Regions from separate parts of the Micromonospora sp. L31 genome, predicted to be linked through region 2. Evidence: predicted binding sites of a transcription regulator. Region 2 holds the regulator's gene; the other holds the start of a gene.
The links. The regulator HrcA, encoded in region 2, represses chaperone genes, less so after heat shock. The targets are predictions, from matches to a motif close to GGTTNGCACNCTCNNNNNGAGNGTGCNAACC.
Positions count from the first base shown of each region.

Region 1: a site for HrcA is predicted at 2,008-2,038, ahead of groL (chaperonin GroEL). Genes of this name have one in related genera too.

Region 1 covers NZ_JBQHDC010000022.1:7,988-11,674, reverse strand. Annotated here, with positions in the region: partial or broken gene ACTMS9_RS30415 (fatty acid desaturase family protein) at 1-391, opposite strand, end outside; partial or broken gene ACTMS9_RS30410 (inorganic diphosphatase) at 391-456, shown strand; gene ACTMS9_RS30405 (DUF1003 domain-containing protein) at 474-698, shown strand; gene ACTMS9_RS30400 (hypothetical protein) at 1,502-1,639, shown strand; gene groL (chaperonin GroEL) at 2,136-3,687, shown strand, end outside.
Region 2 covers NZ_JBQHDC010000002.1:62,171-65,857, reverse strand. Annotated here, with positions in the region: gene ACTMS9_RS06835 (16S rRNA (uracil(1498)-N(3))-methyltransferase) at 1-558, opposite strand, end outside; gene dnaJ (molecular chaperone DnaJ) at 560-1,702, opposite strand; gene hrcA (heat-inducible transcriptional repressor HrcA) at 1,779-2,801, opposite strand; gene ACTMS9_RS06820 (DUF4870 domain-containing protein) at 3,036-3,687, shown strand, end outside.

The DNA of each region.
Region 1 (3,687 bases), on a different contig from region 2:
TCAGCCAGTTGCCGCGGACGTTGCGGGAGGTGAGGACCTGGCGGCGAAGAAAGTCCGTGTCGTCGTCTGCCGTGAGGATCGGCATGCCCTTGTGGTTGGGGGCGAAGGCACATCCCAGGTAGACCCCGAACAGGCCCTGCTGAACGACGACGAAGACCAACGCCCGCAGCGGGGATAACACCGCGACGACCGCGGTGAGGTACGCGGCGGCGTGCAGCCCGAGCAACAGCGCCTCCCGGCCACGCTCACGATAGGTAGACCGCGACAACGCCCGCACGCTGGCCACGTGGAGGGAGACAGCCTCAAGCAGCAGCATCGGAAAGAACAGGAGGCCCTGGTAGCGGGCGAGCAGCCGTCCAGCACCGCGCCGCGCACGGGCCTGTCGCTGGGTACCCGGCCGACTACGGCTTCATCGAAGACACCCTCGGCGAAGACACCGACCCCCTCGACGCGCTGCCCCGCGCCTCGCGCACCTGGGCGACATCACGGATCTGGAGCACTTCCTGATCCTGCTCAGCCAGAACCGCCAGGCCGACACCGACCGGGTCAAGGCCGAACATGACTACCAGGTCAACCAGGTCGCTCTGCAGTACCTCATCGCCTGGCACCGCGGCACCCACGGGGCAGACTGCGACTGCGTACGACACGCCGAACCGGCCGTCCACGGGATGCTCACCGCGCTCTCGCGCGACTTGTGATCCGGCATGTCCGAGGGCACGAGGCGATCGCGCACGCCCTGCGCCCACCCTTGACCCCTCGCCGGGAAGCGCACGGGGTGTGTCTGATGGGTCGTGTCACGGACCTGAACCCCGCAAGCCAAGCGCAGGCGGAGATAGCGGCGCTGCCCGCCTGCGCCGCGGGCAGCGGAGGTATGGCGAGCGGCCTGCCGGTCATCGTGGACATGCGATCGGCCAACGTTCACTGACCGCCGCTGAATACTCCCGTCTGCGCATGGAACCGGTTGCTGCAGCGCACCCACGTTCAACGCGGCCGCCGATGAGGGAACGCAACGACCCCCAAGAGCACCAAGCGCGCCAGGCCGAACAAGCGTACGATCGAGTTATCCCGGAATCGACGACATCCCACTCCTGAGGTGCCAGCCACACCGGCCCTACCCCAAGGGGATGTCATGTCCGTCAATCGCACCCGAAACGCACCGGCAGACCCGGCCACCACAGCGCCGCCGCGGGCCGCAGCAGGCCCCACCAGCCAGGTCCCCCCTGGCGCGCGCCGCCTGGATCAGCCGCGCGAACAGCCTGCCCGGGACGTGTGGAAGACCGACGGGGGACAGCCTGGCTGCCATGATTCCGATCGAGCGGCGGACCGGGCCCCGGTCCTGGGCGCGTGGATCGGAACAGTGATGACAGCAATGAGGGAAGCAGCCACCCGTGTCAGCGTCGGGCGCCGGTTTGCCGCGCACCCATCCCCGCCCTCACCCGACCCCGGCCAACGCCCCGCCGGCACGAAGATCCACGATAGGAAGGAAACCAGCATGGCACCCATGGTCGACCGCATCCGCACATTCCTGCACAACCCGCAAGGACAACGGCTCACCCGCCAAGCGCGTGAGCAGCTCAACAAGCCCGACAACCAGCAGCGGCTGCGGAAGCTTGCGCAACGACTCCGGCGACGCGGGTGACTCCCGGCGAGCCCGTCAGATAGCCGGAGCCACCATGACACGTCGTCGGCCTCGCCCGTGACGTCAGCTCCGGGACCAGGGCGCGCCGCCGCCCTGGTCCCGGAGCTGTCTCGCTAACGGCACCTCTCTTGTCAACCTGCCGGCAGCAGAGAGGTCTCCGTTAGATCCACACTCCCGACCGGAGGCCCGGCCGGTGACCTGCCGGCCGGGCCTCCGGAGTGGTGCTCGCGGACATCGACGCCGCCCTGTCTCGTCGATGGCGCCCGAGGCGGCATCGTGTCGGAGTGGTCGACCGGGTGTTGGGGCCCGAGCACGGGGAGGTTGATCTTCGCATTCCTTGCACTCTCAGGTGGCGAGTGCTAAACCGTAGTTAGCACTCGCCCTGTGCGAGTGCTAGCCGATTGGGATGAGCCCTCTGGTGGGGCGTGCGCGTACGTCATCGCAGGTCGGTCCGATCAGTGCTGCAGGTCAGCACGACGAGTAGAGGACGACGCAGATGGCCAAGTTGATCGCATTCGGTGAAGACGCCCGTCGCGGCCTCGAACGTGGCATGAACATCCTCGCTGACACGGTGAAGGTGACGCTGGGCCCGAAGGGCCGCAACGTCGTGCTGGCCAGCAGCTGGGGCGCGCCGACCATCACCAACGACGGTGTCAGCATTGCTAAGGAGATCGAACTCGACGACCCGTACGAGAAGCTCGGTGCCGAGCTGGTCAAGGAAGTCGCCAAGAAAACCGACGACGTGGCCGGCGACGGGACCACGACGGCGACCGTCCTGGCCCAGGCCCTGGTACGGGAGGGGCTGCGCAACGTCGCCGCGGGCGCGAACCCGATCGCGCTCAAGCGCGGCATCGAGCAGGCCGTGGCCGCAGTGACCGAGGCGTTACGTAACCAGGCCCAGGACGTCGAGACCAGAGCGCAGATCGCGGCCACCGCGTCCATCTCCGCCGCCGACGCAAGCGTCGGTGAACTCATCGCCGAGGCGATGGACAAGGTCGGCAAGGAAGGCGTCATCACCGTCGAGGAGAGCAACACCTTCGGCCTGGAGCTGGAGCTCACCGAGGGCATGCGCTTCGACAAGGGTTACATCTCGCCCTACTTCGTCACCGACACGGAACGCATGGAAGCCGTTCTCGACGACCCGTACCTGCTCATCGTCGAGAACAAGATCTCGAACCTGACCGACCTGCTCCCGATCCTGGAGAAGGTCATGCAGGCGGGCAAGCCGCTGGCCATCGTCGCCGAGGACGTCGAGGCCGAGGCCCTAGCAACCCTGATCGTCAACAAGGTCCGTGGCACTTTCACGTCGCTGGCTGTCAAGGCACCCGGCTTCGGTGACCGCCGCAAGGCCATGCTGGCCGACCTTGCCGTCCTCACCAATGGTCAGGTCGTCAGCGACACCGTGGGTCTCACGCTGGAAAACGTCACCCTCGACATGCTCGGCCGGGCCCGCAAGGTGGTCGCCACCTTGGACGAGACCACCATCGTCGACGGTGCCGGTGACGGGGAGCAGATCGCCGGCCGGGTCGCCCAGCTCCGCGCCGAGATCGACAACAGTGACTCCGACTACGACCGGGAGAAGCTGCAGGAGCGGCTGGCCAAGCTGGCCGGCGGCATCGCGGTGATCAAGGTCGGCGCGGCCACCGAGGTGGAGCTCAAGGAGCGCAAGCACCGCATCGAGGACGCCGTCCGCAACGCCAAGGCCGCCATCGAAGAGGGCCTACTTCCCGGCGGCGGCGTGGCCTTGGCCAACGCCGCGGTCACGGCGTTCGACAAGCTCGACCTTGCCGGTGACGAGGCCACCGGCGCGAACATCGTGCGGGTCGCGTTGACCGCGCCACTCAAGCAGATCGCCAGCAACGCCGGCCTTGAGGGCGCCGTGGTGGCAGAGAAGGTCAACTCACTTCCCGCCGGCCACGGCCTCGATGCTGCCACCGGCGAGTACGTCGACATGATCAAAGCGGGTATCGTCGAACCGGCCAAGGTGACCCGTTCCGCGCTGCAGAACGCCGCGTCGATCGCCGCGCTGTTCCTGACCACCGAGGTAC
Region 2 (3,687 bases):
GGGCAGCTCGGCGGTGGTCAGCCGCTCGTCGGCCTCCTCGTGCAGCACGAACGCGGCACCGGCTCCGGCGATCCGCCGCACCACGGTCCCGGTGGACTCGTCCGGGGCGCCGGCCACCACCGGCAGCCAGGGTCGGCGGGCCTGCTTGGACGCCTCCCGGGCGGTCGCCACCCACTTGTCCCGGGCCCGTACGCCCCGGTCGCCGCGCCACTGGGTCACCGAGCGGGACGCCGCCCAGGGCACGATCTCGTCCACCCCGACCTCGGTCATCGCCTGCACGGCCAGCTCGCCCCGGTCCCCCTTGGCGATGCCCTGCACCACCACGATCCGGGGGACCGGCGCGTCGGCGTACCCGCGGGAGGTGACCCGCACGTCGAGGGTGCCCCGGCCGACGGCGGTGACCACGGCGGCGGCCGTGCCGCCCCGGCCGTCGGCCAGCAGCAGCTCCTCGCCGACGCGCAGCCGCTGCACGGTGGCCGCGTGGTGGCCCTCCGGGCCGTCCAGGGTCAGCGTGTCGCCGGTGGGCAGCGCCTCGACCAGGAACAGCGGCGCGGACACCTCAGGCGTGCCCGTTGAAGGCGTCGCGCATCCGGGAGAAGAAGCCGCCCTGCTTGGTCAGCTCGGCGACCTCCTCGCCCCGGGTCTTGGCGAAGTCGCGCAGCATCTTCTCCTGGTCGGCGTCGAGCTTCGTGGGGGTCCGCACGTCGAGGTGGACGTAGAGGTCGCCCCGGCCGGTGCCGCGCAGGTGCGGCACGCCCCGGGCGCGCAGCCGCAGCGTGCTGCCCGGCTGGGTGCCGGCCTTGACGTCGACCGTCTCCTCGCTGTCCAGCGTCTTGATGGTCAGCCGGGTGCCGAGCGCGGCGGCGGTCATCGGCACGGTGACCCGGCAGTGCAGGTCGTCGCCCTTGCGGGAGTACACGTCGTGCGGCCGCTCGTGGATCTCCACGTAGAGGTCGCCGGCGGTGCCGCCGCCCGGGCCCACCTCACCCTGCTGGGCGAGCCGGATCCGCATGCCGTCCTCGACCCCGGCGGGGATCTTGACGGTCAGCGAGCGGCGGGTGCGCACCCGGCCGTCGCCGGCGCAGGTCGGGCAGGGGTGCGGGATGGTGGTGCCGTACCCCTGGCAGACGGTGCAGGGGCGGGCCGAGACCACCTGGCCGAGGAAGGTGCGCTGCACCGACTGCACCTCGCCCCGGCCGCCACACGCCTCGCAGGTGGCCAGGTGGGTGCCGGCGGCGGTGCCGGCGCCGGCGCAGGTGGTGCAGAGCACCGCGGTGTCGACCGTGATCGGCGCCTCGACGCCGAACGCGGTCTCATGCAGGTCCAGCTCCAGCCGCAGGATCGCGTCGGCACCCGGCCGGGTACGCGGTCGCGGCCCCCGGGCGCCGCCCGCGGCGCCGCCGAAGAACGCGTCCATGATGTCCTGGAAGCCGACGAACGGGCCCGCGCCGCCGGGACCGCCCGGCCCCGCGCCGCCGCCACCCGGGGCGAGCGGGTCGCCACCCAGGTCGACGATCTGCCGTTTCCGGTCGTCCGAGAGGACCTCGTACGCGGCGTTGATGTCCTTGAACTTCTCCTGGGCCTCCGGGTCCGGATTGACGTCCGGGTGGAACTGCCGCGCCAGCTTGCGGTAGGCGCGCTTGATCTCGTCGTCGGAGGCTTCCCGGCTCACGCCGAGAATGCCGTAGTAGTCCCTGGCCACTGCGTTCGGTGTCCTCATGTTCGTCTCGCGTTGCGCCGGTCGTCGGCCGGAGCCGGGTGCCGGCCCCTGCCCTGGATCAGTTCTGGGCCAGCAGCTCGCCCACGTAGCGTGCCACGGCCCTCACCGTGGCGATGGTGCCGGGGTAGTCCATCCGGGTGGGGCCCAACACGCCCAGCCCGCCGAGCGCGGTCGCCCCCGGCCCGTAGCCGGTGCTGACCACCGAGGCGGCCCGCAGGTTGTCGATCTCGTTCTCGTCGCCGATCAGCACCCGGGTGGTGGTCGACTCGGCCTCGCCGATCAGCTTGAGCATCACCACCTCCTCCTCCAGCGCCTCCAGGATGGGCCGCAGCGAGCCCTGGAAGTCGAGCAGGCCGCCCCGGGTGAGGTTCGCGGTGCCGGCGAGCGCGATGCGCTCCTCGTGCCGTTCGACCAGCGTCTCCAGCAGCACGGTGGAGAGCGTGGTCATCGCCCCGCGCAGGTGCGGCGCGGACTCGTCGACCAGCGCCTGGACCAGCGGCGGGGTCTCCGACAGCCGGCTGCCGACCAGCTTCTCGTTGACCAGCCGGCGCAGGTCGGTGACATGGTCGGCGGGGATCGGCGCGGGCAGCTCCACCAGCCGCTGCTCGACCCGGCCGGTGTCGGCGATCATGACCAGCATCAGCCGGGTGGTGGAGATCGGCACCAGCTCCAGGTGGCGCACCGAGGAGCGGGCCAGCGACGGGTACTGCACCACGGCGACCTGCCGGGTCAGCTGGGCCAGCAGCCGGACGGTGCGGTGCACCACGTCGTCCAGGTCGACCGCGCCGACCAGGAAACGCTCGATCGCCCGGCGCTCGGCCGGGCTCAGCGGCTTGACCCGGGACAGCCGGTCGACGAAGAGGCGGTAGCCACGGTCGGTGGGCACCCGGCCGGCACTGGTGTGCGGCTGCCGGATGTAGCCCTCCTCCTCCAGCACGGCCATGTCGTTGCGCACCGTGGCCGGCGAGACGCCGAGCTGGTGCCGCTCGACCAGGGCCTTGCTGCCGACCGGCTCCTGCGTGGCGACGTAGTCCTCGACGATCGCGCGCAGCACGGCGAGCTTGCGGTCGTCGAGACCCATCTCCCCACCTCCTGACGCACGTCGGCCCGGAGCGGCTGAGGCGCCCCGGGCGAGCGCACTGGCACTCGACTGTAGCGAGTGCCAGTCTACGTCGGCGTCCCCGCTGACGCGATGATCAGCGACGGACCACGGGTGCGCCCCGCCACCCGGGCGGCGCGCCAGGGCCGATCATCCGGACATCCGGGGCGGTGTCGCTCTGGTGATGGCTTGCCGGCAACCCCTACCGTGACGTCCATGACTGAACCACCTCGCCCTCCCGGAGCGGGGGACCCCGGCGACCGCCCGGACCCGACCGCCCCGTCCGGCTCGTCGTACGAGCCGCCCACCGCACCACTGTCCGGGGCACCCGGGGCGGGCGGCTATCCCCCGCCCGGTGGCTATCCGCCACCCACCGGTGACCAACCGCCGTCGGGCGGCTACCCACCGCCGGGTGGCTACCCACCGCCGGGTGGCTACCCACCGCCGGGTGGTTACTCCGCGCCGGGCGTCGGCTATCCGACCGCCGGCGGGTACGGCGCTCCCGGCGGCGGCTACGGCGCCCCGGGCGGCTACGCCACCGACGACGACAAGACCTGGTCGCTGGTCGCGCACTTCGGTGGCCCGGTCGGCGTGATCGTCGGCGGCAGCCTGCTCGGCTGGGTGGCGCCGCTGATCGCGCTCTCCGCCAAGGGCCAGCAGTCCCCGACGGTGCGGGCGCACGCCACGGCCTCGCTGAACTTCCAGATCACCTGGGCGATCGCCAACATCATCGGCTTCGTCCTGGCCATCGTCACCTGCGGGGTGCTCTTCTTCATCCCGATCCTGACCGCCCTGGTGCCGATCATCTTCGGCATCATCGGCGGGGTGAAGGCCACCGAGGGTGTGGTCTACCGCTACCCGGCGAGCT